4 regions of the Streptomyces sp. NPDC050732 genome follow, and region 1 is predicted to be linked to each of the others. Evidence: riboswitches for the same ligand, from Rfam matches in the RefSeq annotation. Region 1 holds a riboswitch; each other region holds the start of a gene.

Region 1 (3,351 bases):
CATCAACTCCCCCGGCGGCTCGTTCACCGCGATGACCGCGATCTACGACACGATGCGGTTCGTCAGCTGCGACGTGGAGACGATCTGCCTGGGCCAGGCCGCGTCCGGCGCCGCCGTGCTGCTCGCCGCCGGCACGCCCGGCAAGCGGTTCGCGCTGCCCGGCGCACGCGTCCTGATCCACCAGCCGGCCATCTCCGAACCCCTCCAGGGCCAGGCCACGGACCTGGCGATCCAGGCCGATGAACTCCTGCGCACAAGGCGGCAGTTGGAAGAGCTGCTCGCACGGCACACCGGGCAGAGCCCGGAGCAGATCACCGCGGACATCGAGCGGGACAAGATCTTCGACGCCCCGGCGGCCCTGGAGTACGGGCTCGTGGACCGGATCATCCCGAGCCGCAAGGCCTCGCTCGCCGCGCGCGACCCGAGGTGAGCCGCCGGTGCTGCCGCCCGAACTGCCCCCTTTGCCCGCCCTCACGCACGCCGAGGCAGAGTTGATCGACCGGTATCTCGAAGTCGTCGACCTGCTCGGCCGCATCAATCCGGCGCGCGCCGAGCACACCTACGGCGGCCTGCGCGCCGCCCAGGCCCTGGTCGGCCGGGCGACCGCGCTGCGGGACGCGCTCGCCCTCATGCACCAGCGGGGCGAGACTGAGGTGCACGCGCCCACGCTGGCCCGGGCGCTGCGCGTCCTCGACGGCGAGCGGCGGGCGGGGCGACTCACCGTGCCGCCTCCGCAAGGCTCCTGAAGCCCCGTCGGCCGCCACGCTCCCGACATCGGAACCGTCCGGGGCGACTTCGAAACGGACCAGTCGGGCTACCCCGGACGGCGTACCCGGGCGTCGTCATCCGCGCGGTCCGAAGTTGCGTCCAGCGAGTACAGCATGGGCGGAATCGGGCATTCCGCTGCTGGTCGAGCGGTCGTCAGAGAGTGCGGCGGAACGTCGAATTCGGCAGTGTCCACCTGAACAGGTCAGTCGTGAGGAGCCTCACAAAACACCGTTTCGACTCGGTTTTCGGACCTGTTTCGGGTCAAGATCCCTTCCGACGACAAGCCCCCGCCACAGCGGCGGGGCGGTCCGGGCGGACGCCGAGTCCTGCCGCCACCCGGATGACCGGTCGACATCGGTGCAACGGCAGGAGTGGAGGACCCAGGTACGACGGGCCCGTCCGGGAAGTCCGGACGACGCCCTTGGGGTGAAGCCGCAGAGCACGACGCGGCCGGGCATCTTCGCCTGCCCGAACCCGACAGGTCATCCTTCACAGGCGGCTGACGAAGGGTTGCGCATGACCGCGCTGAATCATGTTCCGTCGCTGCTCAGCAGGACAGGGGCCGCATCGGCCCTCACGCTCGCCGTGGTAGGCGGCACCGTCATGGCCCCCGGGCTCACGTCGGAGGCCGAGGCAGCGACACACGGAACGAAGGCGCTCAAGATCGCGGCGTCCAAGAAGGGCTCCCCGTACGGCTACGGGGCAGCGGGACCCAACCGGTTCGACTGCTCGGGGCTGACGCTCTACTCGTTCAAGAAGACGGGCAAGAAGCTGCCTCGCACGGCCGCCGCGCAGTACAACAAGACCAAGCACATCTCCAGGTCCCAGCGGACCCGTGGTGATCTGGTGTTCTTCCACTCCGGTCGGAACGTCTACCACGTCGGGATCTACGCGGGTAACAACCGCATCTGGCACGCCCCCAAGAGGGGGACCGTGGTGCGCCTGGAGAAGATCTGGTCCAACAGCGTCTGGTACGGCAGGGTGCGCTGACCGCACCGTCCAGCGCGGCGTCCGTGGACGGCGGCCGAGCCCGTCAGCGGGCGTCGTCACGCGAGCCGCGCTGGACAGGTGCCTGCCAGGGCAGCGCGATCCACACGGTCTTGCCGCCCTCGTCGGTGGGGCTGACCGAGAGCCTGCCGCCGCACTCGGCCGCCAGCCAGCGGATGATGACCATGCCGCGGCCGTTGTCCTGCTGGACGGCCGCGGGGAGCCGCTTGGGGTAGCGGGGGTGGCTGTCGGTGACACCGATGCGCAACTGTTCGTCGCGGTCCAGTTCGAGGTCCACGGTGAAGGTGGGCGACTGGCCGAGCGTGTGCTGCACGGCGTTGGTGGCGAGTTCAGAGACGATCAGCCTGATCGTGTCGGCCACCTCCGCGTCACCTGGCAGGCCCCATTCCGCGAGCGCGCGGGATACGAATTTCCGGGCGGCGGGGACCGAGACAGGATCGCTCGGCAGGGTGACGGAGGCTTCCTGGTGGTCTGCCATGGCGACGTTGTCCCTTTCCCACCGGGACCGGTCTCCGGCTCGCGGCGGATGACTCGCTGACAGTCCCGGACTGGTGCTTCGCGCCAGCCTGCCACTCCTTGGCCGGTCACGGGTGGCGATCCACCGAGATGTGCATATATCTGTCGCTCGAAGCGGTGAACTCTGCTACGGCAGACCGTATTTGGGCGGGAGAGCGGTACTTCCTCTAATCTCGCCTACTGCCCTGCCCTGCCGCCGGGAGATCCGACGGCTCCGTCCGAAAGGAGACGGGCATGCAGTACGGCCCGGCGGTGCGCCGTCGTCAGCTCGGCGCCGCCCTGCGTGCCCTGCGCGGTCACGCGGGACTCACCAGCAGCGAGGCCGCCGCCAAGGTCGGCTGGCACCAGTCCAAGGTGAGCCGGATCGAGACGGGCCGCAGTGGCGTGAAGGCCGCCGACGTGCGGCTGCTGATGGAGGCATATCAGGTCAAGGATCCGCAGCGCAGCGAGCTGCTCATCGCGTTCGCCGGCGCCGACGACCCGGGCGCGGGACGTCATCACTGGTGGAAGGCCTATCGCGATCTGCTGCCCGCCACCTACCGCGATTTCATCAGCCTGGAGTCGCAGGCGAGCTGGGTGCGCACGCTGGAGACCTCCGTGGTCCCCGGTCTGCTGCAGACCTCCGAGTACGCACGCGCGGTGACCCGGGCCGCGCTCGGCGAGCTGCCGGAGGAGCAGGTCGAGGCGTTGGTGGAGGTCCGCCTCGCCCGGCAGGACGTGCTGCGCTCGGATCCGCCGCTGCGGTTGAGCGTGGTCATGGATGAGGCGGTGCTGCGGCGGCCGGTGGGCGGGGCGGGTGTCTTCGCGGGGCAGTTGATCCGGTTGAGGGAGGCGTCTCACATGCCTCACGTTCGGCTTCAGGTGTTGCCGTTCGCCGCAGGTGAGCATGTGGGCCTGATCGGTCCTTTCGTTATTTTTTCATTTCCGGACATTGCTGATCTGGATGTGGTTGTTCTCGACCATTTGACGAGTAGCCTCTACCTCGAACGGAAAGAAGACCTCCAGGCGTACACGGAGGCCTTCAACTCCCTTCAGGTACAAGCGCTCTCACCCGAGGAC
Region 2 (3,351 bases), on a different contig from region 1:
CGCGGTCATGGGCGCGGAGTCGGCGGGAGACAAGCGGTGGGGCAGCGAGGAGGACCCGACGACGGGAGGGTCAGGGGGGCCAAGGGGGCCAGGGGTGCCACCGGTCCCGAGCGTGCCTTCGTGCGGGTCCTGCCGCTCCTGCTGCTCATCGTCGGGGTCTGCTACGACGCCGCGACCCCGCCGGAGTTCACCGCCGCCCCGCTCTTCACGGCCGCCCCGCTGATCGCCGCTCCCTTCTACTCGCTGCTCAGTACCGTCCTGACCGGCGCGGCGGCCACCGGCGCCGTCCTCTTCCTGCACTACGGCAACGGCGTCAGCAGCCATGTCGAGGTCGTCACCGAAGTGGTCACCGTGGCGACCGTCGCCGCCCTCGCGATCGTGATCAACCGTGTCGTGCGCCGCGGCAACGACCGGCTCGCCATCGCCCGCTCCATCTCCGAGGCCACCCAGCGCGCCGTGCTGCCCGCGCCGGACCCGCGCATCGGCGGGCTCGACATCGCGGCACGGTACGAGGCCGCGCAGGCGGACGCGTTCATCGGGGGCGATCTGTACGCGGTGCAGGACACCCCGCACGGCGTGCGGCTCATCGTCGGCGACGTACGCGGAAAGGGCATGGGCGCGGTCGCGGCGGTCGCCGTCGTCATCGGTGCCTTCCGGGAGGCCGCCGAGCAGGAGGCCACCCTGGAGGCGGTGGCGCAGCGCCTGGAGCGGGCGCTGGCGCGCGAGGGGACCCGGCGCGACGGTCTCGACGCGTTCGAGGGGTTCACCACCGCCGTCCTCGCGGAGATCCGGCACGGCGAGGGTTCCGTACGCCTGATCAACCGCGGGCACCCGCCGCCGCTGCTGCTGCGCGGCGACGGGCGGCTGTGCGTCATGTCGGCGAGCGAGCCCGCGCTGCCGCTCGGCATGGGCGACCTGGGGGTCTGGCCGGACCGGGCGGACGAGTCGGAGTTCCCGCCCGGCGCGACGCTGCTCTTCTACACGGACGGCCTGTCGGAGGCGCGCGACGCGGCGGGGGAGTTCTACGATCCCGCGGCGCGGCTCGGCGGGCGGATCTTCCCGGGCCGGGGCGGCCCGCACGCGCTGCTCGCCGCCCTCGCGGGGGAGGTGCGGCGGCACACGGGGGGCGCCATGACGGATGACATGGCGCTGCTCGCGGTGCGGCGGCCCGCCACCGGCGATCCGGAGGTCACCACCGGTGACTGAAGTGCACCACTCCGCATAACAACTGACACACGATCAAGGAAATGTAAAGCTCCGGTGTTTGAAGATCGGGGGCCAACTCGACCCGGTCCGCACCCTCGTGTCCCGGTACGTACGGCCGATGAGCGTTAACGATCAACCCGAACGGCTTGGAATACGGACCCCCTGTCTATTAACGTTCGATAACGCAGCGCGGTCGTCCCAGCCGTCACTAGAGACGGCTCCGCGCGCACGCGCCTAATCCCGCAAGGGAGCCGGGGAACCACCAACTTGGGGTGAATCGGGCAGCTGTGCCTCCGTGCCAGGTGTTCGTAGGAGACCTTCCTGCTCCGAACCCGTCAGCTAACCCGGTAGGCGAGAAGGAAGGAAAGGAGCGCGCCCCAGTGGCGTCCAACCGGCCTGCCCCCCGAGCCGTGTACGTGCCGAATGACGACGACTTCGGCTCGTACGACGAGGGCCCCCTCGAATCCTTCGAGGAGTGGAACCCCACCGAGGAGTCCATCCGTCCCGTCCGCGGCAGGCACCGCGTGCACAAGAAGAGCGGCGGCGGGCTCGCCCGCAGCTCCACCGTGCTCGGCGTGGGCGTCATCGCCGCTGTCGGCGCGGGCGGCATCGCCACCGCGCAGGACGGCAAGCCGCCGGTCTCCATATCCCTGCCCGACCTGCCGGGCGTGGGCGCCGTCGCGGACTCGCTGCCGGCCGCCGAGTCCCTGCCGGGCGTCGGGTCCCTGATGTCCGACGACACGCCGGAGACGACCACGGCCGTGGCCGCCGCCCCGCTCACCGCCGCCGGTGTCAGCACCGCCGACGCCCAGCAGGGCACCACCGACGCGGGCGAGGCGCTGCGCGCCCGCATCATGCAGCAGGCCGAGAACCAGCAGGAGCAGGCGGACACCGCCGTGCGGACGGCGGCCGAGGAGGCCGCGGTCAAGAAGGCCGCCGAAGAGGCGGCCGACCAGCAGAAGGCGGCCGAGAAGGCGGCGGACGCCGAGGCCGCGGCCAAGAAGAAGAAGGAAGAGGAGGCCCGGAAGGCGAAGGCCGAGGCCGAGCGCCTGGCCAAGCTCGCCAAGAGCTACGCCATCCCCACCTCCTCGTACACCCTCACGTCGCACTTCGGTGACGCCGGTTCCATGTGGTCCTCCGGGCACCACACGGGTCTGGACTTCGCCGCTCCCACGGGTACCCCCCTCAAGGCCGTGCACACCGGCACCGTCAAGGAGGCCGGCTGGGCGGGCGCGTACGGCTACCGCACCGTGCTCGAACTGGAGGACGGCACGGAGGTCTGGTACTGCCACCAGTCCTCGCTCAACGTCAGCGCGGGCCAGAAGGTCAACACGGGCGACGTCATCGGCCGCGTCGGCGCGACGGGCAACGTCACCGGTCCGCACCTCCACCTGGAGGTCCACACGCCCGGCGGCTCCGGGATCGACCCGCTCGGCTGGCTGCGGAGCAAGGGCCTGAACCCCTGACGTGACCCCGCTGCCGGCCCGGTGAACGGAATTCGGTTTCCGGTGGCGGTGTTGAGGGACGTATGACTTCTCTTCGCCAGCTTGGCTCTTCCGACCTCGAAGTGTTCCCGCTCTCCCTCGGCGGCAACGTCTTCGGCTGGACCGCCGACCGGACGGCGTCCTTCGACGTCCTCGACGCCTACACCGCGGCCGGCGGCAACTTCATCGACACCGCCGACGTCTACTCGGCCTGGGTGGAGGGCAACCGGGGCGGCGAGTCCGAGAACCTCATCGGCGAGTGGCTGGCCGAGCGCGGCAACCGCTCCGACGTCGTCATCGCCACGAAGGCCGGCGCCCACCCCGAGTACAAGGGCCTCTCCGCGACCACCGTCAAGGGCGCGGTCGACGCCTCGCTGCGCCGCCTCGGCACCGATTACATCGACCTCTACTACACCCACTACGACGACCCGTCGGTCCCCGTCGAGGAGATCATCGGAACGCTCGACGGGCTGGTGCGGGACGGCAAGGTGCGGGCGATCGCGGCCTCCAACATCACCCCCGAGCGGCTCCAGGAGTCCCTCGACTTCTCCGACCGCGAGGGCCTCGCGCGGTATGTCGCGCTCCAGCCGCACTACAACCTCGTCTCCCGCGACACCTACGAGGGCCCGCTCCAGGAGGTCGCCTCCCGCTCCGGCCTCGC
Region 3 (3,351 bases), on a different contig from region 1:
ACGTCGAGGGCGAGGGCGATCTGCTCACCGGGAACGTAACCGGCCTGCTTGATGGCCTCAAGGATGAGGTCGAGCGCGGCGCGGTTGGAGTCCAGGTTCGGGGCGAAGCCGCCCTCGTCGCCGAGACCGGTGGAGAGGCCCTTGTCCTTCAGGACCTTCTTCAGCGTGTGGTAGACCTCGGTGCCCCAGCGCAGGGCCTCGGAGAAGGACTCCGCGCCGATCGGGGCGATCATGAACTCCTGGATGTCGACGTTCGAGTCGGCGTGCGACCCGCCGTTCAGGATGTTCATCATCGGGACGGGCAGCAGGTGCGCGTTCGGGCCGCCGAGGTAGCGGAACAGCGGCAGGTCGCTGGCCTCGGAGGCGGCGTGCGCGACGGCGAGCGAGACGCCGAGGATGGCGTTGGCGCCGAGCGAGCCCTTGTTGTCGGTGGCGTCCAGGTCGAACATGGCCTGGTCGATCAGGCGCTGCTCGGTGGCGTCGTAGCCGACGAGCTCCGGGCCGATCTGCTCGATGACGGCGAGGACGGCCTTCTCGACACCCTTGCCCTGGTAACGGTTGGGGTCACCGTCACGGAGTTCGATGGCCTCGAAAGCACCGGTGGAGGCACCGGACGGAACGGCGGCACGACCGGTGCTGCCGTCGTCGAGGCCGACCTCGACCTCGACCGTGGGGTTGCCTCGGGAGTCCAGGATTTCCCGGGCTACGACGACGTCGATGGACGGCACGAGCATCTCCTTCTGGGATGTGACGCGTTTACGCGAGCCGCTTCGGCCCTGCGTCTCCTGAGCCTAACCGGCTCCGGGCCTTCGGCCAGCCGACCGCCCGTCCCCTGGGACGGCACAAAGGCCATATGGCCCGGAAACAGGGCGTAAGACCATGTTCTCTACTCGCTAGTAGCGAACACGGGGGCCCTGAGACGGCGTGGAGACGCGGGTGGACACGGGTGCGGACATGGCCCCGCCCCGGTGCGTACGGGGGATACGCGCACCGGGGCGGGGAGCCCGTGGGGACGGGGGGTACGGCCGTGCGTCCGCCGAGGCACGGCCGTGACCGGCCGGGTCAGCTCAGGTGGAGCTGCTGGCCCGGGTAGATCATGTCGGCGTTGTCGATGATGTCGCCGTTGAGCTTGTAGACCTTCTGCCAGCCGCCCTTGACGTGCTCCGCCTCGGCGATCTTCGACAGGGTGTCGCCCGTCTTGACCTTGTACTCGCCGTCGCCCTTCTCGACCTTCTTGCCGGTCGGGGTCTCGACGGTCTTCTTGCTCTCGGTCTGCGGCGTCGGCTGCGGCTTGGGAGCGGCCTGCTTCGGCGCGGCCTGCTGCTGCGGAGCGGCCTGCTGCTGCGTCTGCTGCGGCTGCGGCTTGCTCTGCTGCTGCGGGGCCTGCTGCTGCGAGCCGCCACCGCCGCCGCCGTTGTACGAGGCACCCGAGAGGCCGACGCCACAGCTCGGCCAGGCGCCCTTGCCCTGGCCGGCGAGGACCTTCTCGGCGATCTCGATCTGCTGGGCCTTGGAGGCCTTGTCGGCGGTCGGCGCGTACTTCGTACCGCCGTACGCGGCCCAGGTGGACGGCGAGAACTGCAGCCCGCCCTGGTAGCCGTTGCCGGTGTTGATGGACCAGTTGCCGCCGGACTCGCACTGGGCGACGGCGTCCCACTCGGACGCGGTGGCGGCGGAGGCCGAGCCGGCCGCCATCAGCGGGGCGGCGACGGCGGCGCCGGTCACGCCGACGAGCGTGGCGACGCGAGTGGCCTTGGACGGGCGACGGTGCTTGCCCTTGCCGGAAAGCAGCATGAGTTGATCCCCTACACCGACGCCTGCGAGGTGAGCTGTCGGGTTCGGGCCGATGTGGTTGCCCGGCCGCTCTCTCGCGAGTGCGACTTCACCCCTAGCCGTTTCCGGCACTTACCTTGGGTCCCCCGCTCCTGCCCACGGCGCTCTTGAGCGACGACTGTTCCCGTCCGGCCGTTGGCAGGATTCGGCGTACCGACCGGCGGGGCTCACCAGTGGCGAGCGGTCACGACCGTAGACACGCTCCCCACCGAATTTCAAAGACGATCAGGGCTTCTGAGACCCATCTCTCACTCGCGCCAAACCGGACAACACAGGTCAAGTCCCCCGCCGACGCATCGTCAATTTCCGTTACTTTTCGCCCAGATCGAGGCTCTGACCGGGGAGGATGAGGTCCGGGTCGGCTCCGACGGTCTTCTTGTTCTCGCTGTAGAGCTCGTGCCATCCGCCGTCGACCCCGAAGTCGTCCGCGATGACCGAGAGGTTGTCCCCGGAGCGCACGGTGTACGTCCCGTCGGCGACCTTGCCGGAGCGGTCGCCGCCGCGCGAGGCGTGCCGTCCGGGACGGTCGCCGGCGCTGTCGCCCTCGTCCGCGCGGTCGCCGCGGTGACGGCCGGAGGAGGAGCCGTTGGGGTCCGTGGCGTCGTCGGCCGGATCGGTCGACTTCTCGGGCGCGGGCGAAGTGGTGTCCTCGCCGCCGGACTTGCCGGACTCGCCCTTGTCGTCGGCCTTTTCGGCGTCGTTCTCGCCGCGCTTGTCGGCGTCGTCGACCTTGTCGCCCTTTTCGCCGGACTCGTCGTGATTCTTGTCTCGCGTGTCGCCGCCGGAGGGCTTCTCGGAGGACTTGTCGGCCTCCTCAGGGGCCTTGGAGTCCGTGGAGTCCTTTGCGTCCGTGGAGTTTTCTGCGTCCGTGGAGCCCTTGGCGCCGTCAGACCCCTTGGAGTCGGCCGGGTCCTTCCGGCCCTCCGAGCCGCTCGAATTGTTCGAGTCGGAGGGCTTGGGCGTGATGGGGCCGCCCGGGTCGACGTCGGCCGCGGCGCCGTCCTTGCTGAGCCCGGCGATCGGGGCGCAGCTCGGCCACGCCGCGGTGCCCTTGTCGTCGAGGATCTTCTCGGCGACGGCGATCTGCTGCGAGCGGCTGGCCTGGTCGGCGCTGGTCGCGTAGTCCAGGCCGCCGTACGCCTCCCACGTCTCCTGCGAGAGCTGGAGGCCTCCGTAGTAGCCGTTGCCGGGGTTGGCGCTCCACGCGCCGCCGCTCTCGCACTCGGCGAGCTTCTCCCACGTGGTGGTCTCGGCCGCGCTCGCGCTGGTGGCGCCGAGCAGTGGGATGGCGATGGCTGATCCGGTGACACCTGCCGCGACGATGAGGGCCGGGGCCTGGCGGGGGCGTCGGTGACGACCATTGCCGGAGAGCATGCGAGTGCCTTTCAGGAGACTGCAGCGACGACTTGGGCGCCTGGGGCGCTCAAGTCGTCGTGAACGTAGTCGCAGTCGAACGCTTGTCACAAGTCGATGCAGCGGAGATCACGCAAACATCACAGTCCTGACGGCTCGTCAGCA
Region 4 (3,351 bases), on a different contig from region 1:
GCCGCCGGGCTCTCCACGACGTACATCCAGGCGATCTTGTGGCGGAGCTGGGTGAGCAGCGCGCTGAGGCCGGGGCTTCCGGAGGCCTGGGCGAGCGTCTCGTGGAACCAGCCGCCCAGGGAGCGCAGATCCTCCCCCAGGCCGCCCCTTGAGCGCTCCTGGCCCAGCCTGACGAGTCCGCGCAACACCTTCAGGTGCGCGTCCGTGCGGCGCTGCGCGGCGCGCGCCGCGGCGAGCGGTTCGAGCAGCGTCCTGACCTCCAGGAGGTCGGCGGCCTCCTGTTCGGTGGGCTCGGCGACGCAGGCGCCCGCGTGCCTGCGGGTGACGACGAAGCCCTCGGCCTCCAGCGTGCGCAGGGCCTCGCGCACGGGCACCCGGGAGACGCCGTAGCGACGGGCGAGGAGTTCCTCGGTGAGCCGGCCGCCCCTTTCGTGGACACCGGCGACAATGTCGTCCCGAATGGCCGTGCATACCGAGTGCGCGGGAACGCTCATGATCGGACCTCCGCCTTAATCCCCGCGAAACGCGGTCGACCGACGCTCATTCAGTGACTCTATTGCAGAGCGTCGGCATTTCCGACGGCGGGCCGGAATCCATGGATATCTTTTGGCCAAGGGCGGAACGAACGAGGGCAACGCGAAAGCCCCGGCTCTGGGCGAGCCGGGGCTTTCGGAACTGTGCGGGGGTCCGCCGTCCGTCAGACGTTGACGCCGTGCGAGCGGAGGTACGCGACCGGGTCGATGTCCGAGCCGTACTCCGCGCCGGTGCGGGCCTCGAAGTGGAGGTGCGGGCCGCTGGAGTTGCCGGTGGAGCCGGAGAGGCCGATCTGCTGGCCGGGGGTGACCGTCTGGCCCACGGTGACGCCGAGGGACGACATGTGGCCGTACTGGGTGTACGTGCCGTCGTTCATCTTGATGACCACGTTGTTGCCGTAGGCGCCGCCCCAGCCGGCCTCGACGACGGTGCCGGAGCCGACCGCGTGGACCGGGGTGCCGGACGCCGCGTGGAAGTCGACACCGGTGTGGCTGCCGGAGGACCACATGGCGCCACCGGTCTGGTAGCCCGTGGAGACGTACGAGCCGCTGATCGGGGAGACGTAGGCGTTCAGGCGCTTGCGCTCGGCCTCGCGGGCGGCGCGCTCCTTGGCCTCGCGTTCCTTCTTGGCCTTCGCCTTGGCCTCGGCCTCCGCCTTGCGCTTCTCCTCGGCGGCCTTCTTCTTGGCGGCCTCTTCGGCCTTCTTGGCGGCAGCGGCGTCGTCGGCGGCCTGCTGCTGCGCCGCGGCCTGCGCGTCGATGCTCGCGGCGAGGGAGTCGCCCACGGATATCGCCTGGGTCAGGCCGGTGTGCTCCATGGCCGCTTCGTCGGGGGCGGCGAGCGCCGGGGCCGCGAGGCCGCCGATGACACCGGTGGTGGTGAGCGCGGCGACGCCGGCGACGTTCGCGGTGGTACGCGTGAGGCGGCTCGGACGACGGTGCTTCCCGGTGGCACGGGTGAACGCCATGTGGCGGGTGATCCTTTCCTTCCTTCTCGCCTACCGGGTTAGCTGACGGGTTCGGAGCAGGAAGGTCTCCTACGGATCCCTCACCTCACGGCAAGGTGCCCGATTCACCCCAGGGGACATGTGGGTCCCCGGCTCCCCTGGCTCGCGCCGTACGGGGACTCGGCGATGACTGTCCGGTGCCGCGGGTGCGGCGTACTGCGCGACGAACAGCCGGGTCGACGCTAAACGGGCCGCCTTCAATCGACAAACAGAAGTCGTCTTTTGTAGCGCACGCCACACGGCAGACAGGCAACCACCATACGAATTCGGACATATGAGGACCCCGGCGCCCGAAGCGGTCACCAGGGTCCCGATATGTCCTGACTGTCACTCAGCCTGGCCTGTAACTCAGCCTGGTCTGTCGCTCAGCCGGTGACCACACTCACTTCGCCGATGCCGAGCGCTCTGACGGGCTCCTCGATCTGCGCGGCGTCCCCGACCAGGATCGTCACCAGACGGTCCGCCGGGAAGGCGTTCACGACGGCGGCGGTGGCCTCCACGGTGCCGGTGGCGGCCAGCTGCCGGTACAGCTGCGCCTGGAAGTCGTCCGGCAGGTTCTGCTCGACCTGGTCGGCGAGGGTGGCCGCCACGGAGGCCGCCATCTCGTACTTGAGGGGGGCGACGCCCACCAGGTTCTGCACGGCCACGTCACGCTCGGCGTCCGTCAGGCCCTCGGCGGCGAGGACGCGCAGGACCTTCCACAGGTCGTCCAGCGCCGGTCCCGTGTTCGGGGTGTCCACGGAGCCGCTGATGGCGAGCATCGCGGCGCCCGAGCCGTCCGGCGCCGAACGCAGGACCTGACTGAACGCCCGTACGCCGTAGGTGTATCCCTTCTCCTCGCGCAGGACACGGTCGAGACGCGAGGTGAGGGTGCCGCCCAGGCAGTACGTACCGAGAACCTGGGCCGGCCAGACGCGGTCGTGCCGGTCGGCTCCGATGCGGCCGATCAGCAGCTGCGTCTGGACCGCTCCGGGGCGGTCCACGATGACGACGCGGCCGCGGTCGTCTGCGGTCACCGGCGGCACCGGGCGCGGCTCGCCCGGGGAGCCCGTCCAGGCGCCGACGGTGTCCGCGAGGACGGCGTCCAGGTCGGTCCCTGCCAGGTCGCCGACCACGACGAGGGTGGCCGTGGCGGGGCGGACGTGCTTCTCGTAGAAGGCGCGCACCGCCGCCGAGTCGATGGCCGCGACCGTCTCCTCGGTGCCCTGGCGCGGACGCGACATGCGCGAGGTCGCGGGGAAGAGCTCCTTGGAGAGCTCCTTGGCCGCGCGGCGCGCCGGATTGGCGGCCTCGTGCGGGATCTCGTCCAGGCGGTTGCGGACGAGCCGCTCGATCTCGCTGTCCGCGAAGGCGGGGGCCCGCAGGGCGTCGGCGAGCAGGCCGAGCGCCTTGGGGAGCCGGGAGACCGGGACTTCGAGGGAGACGCGTACGCCGGGGTGGTCGGCGTGCGCGTCCATGGTGGCGCCGCAGCGGTCGAGCTCGGCGGCGAACTCCTCGGCGGAGTGCTTGTCGGTGCCTTCATTGAAGGCCCTCGCCATGATCGTGGCGACGCCGTCGAGGCCCTCGGGCTCGGCCTCCAGGGGCGCTTCGAGGTTGATCTCGACGGCGACGACCTGCTGACCGGGGCGGTCGCAGCGCAGCACGGTGAGGCCGTTGGGCAGCGTGCCGCGCTCGGGCGCCGGGAAGGCCCAGGGCCTGGCGGGGCCCGCCTGGGGCTGGGGGTGGAACTGCATCGTCGCGGCCTCGGTCACTTCGCCGCCTCCTCTTCTTCCTCAGCGGCCTCTGCGCCCTCGCCGGCGGCAGTCACGGGT

The links. Region 1 has a riboswitch for cyclic di-AMP ahead of AB0H82_RS04660 (C40 family peptidase). Riboswitches for the same ligand answer to the same signal wherever they lie in the genome.
Positions count from the first base shown of each region.
Region 2: it holds a riboswitch for cyclic di-AMP, as region 1 does, so the genes downstream of both, AB0H82_RS13035 (M23 family metallopeptidase) here and AB0H82_RS04660 (C40 family peptidase) in region 1, are expected to answer to the same signal.
Region 3: it holds a riboswitch for cyclic di-AMP, as region 1 does, so the genes downstream of both, AB0H82_RS30795 (transglycosylase family protein) here and AB0H82_RS04660 (C40 family peptidase) in region 1, are expected to answer to the same signal.
Region 4: it holds a riboswitch for cyclic di-AMP, as region 1 does, so the genes downstream of both, AB0H82_RS15350 (M23 family metallopeptidase) here and AB0H82_RS04660 (C40 family peptidase) in region 1, are expected to answer to the same signal.

Region 1 is NZ_JBFAHP010000003.1:267,831-271,181, reverse strand. It holds gene AB0H82_RS04670 (ATP-dependent Clp protease proteolytic subunit) at 1-430, shown strand, start outside; gene AB0H82_RS04665 (hypothetical protein) at 438-746, shown strand; cyclic di-AMP (ydaO/yuaA leader) riboswitch at 1,105-1,281, shown strand; gene AB0H82_RS04660 (C40 family peptidase) at 1,285-1,758, shown strand; gene AB0H82_RS04655 (ATP-binding protein) at 1,802-2,254, opposite strand; gene AB0H82_RS04650 (helix-turn-helix transcriptional regulator) at 2,527-3,351, shown strand, end outside.
Region 2 is NZ_JBFAHP010000012.1:10,256-13,606, reverse strand. It holds gene AB0H82_RS13040 (PP2C family protein-serine/threonine phosphatase) at 121-1,206, shown strand; cyclic di-AMP (ydaO/yuaA leader) riboswitch at 1,428-1,575, shown strand; gene AB0H82_RS13035 (M23 family metallopeptidase) at 1,623-2,672, shown strand; gene AB0H82_RS13030 (aldo/keto reductase) at 2,735-3,351, shown strand, end outside.
Region 3 is NZ_JBFAHP010000042.1:11,705-15,055, forward strand. It holds gene eno (phosphopyruvate hydratase) at 1-728, opposite strand, end outside; gene AB0H82_RS30795 (transglycosylase family protein) at 1,063-1,794, opposite strand; cyclic di-AMP (ydaO/yuaA leader) riboswitch at 1,799-1,947, opposite strand; gene AB0H82_RS30800 (transglycosylase family protein) at 2,143-3,207, opposite strand; gene AB0H82_RS30805 (cytochrome P450) at 3,327-3,351, opposite strand, start outside.
Region 4 is NZ_JBFAHP010000014.1:152,570-155,920, reverse strand. It holds gene AB0H82_RS15355 (GntR family transcriptional regulator) at 1-494, opposite strand, end outside; gene AB0H82_RS15350 (M23 family metallopeptidase) at 698-1,501, opposite strand; cyclic di-AMP (ydaO/yuaA leader) riboswitch at 1,514-1,676, opposite strand; gene AB0H82_RS15345 (pitrilysin family protein) at 1,906-3,291, opposite strand; gene AB0H82_RS15340 (pitrilysin family protein) at 3,288-3,351, opposite strand, start outside.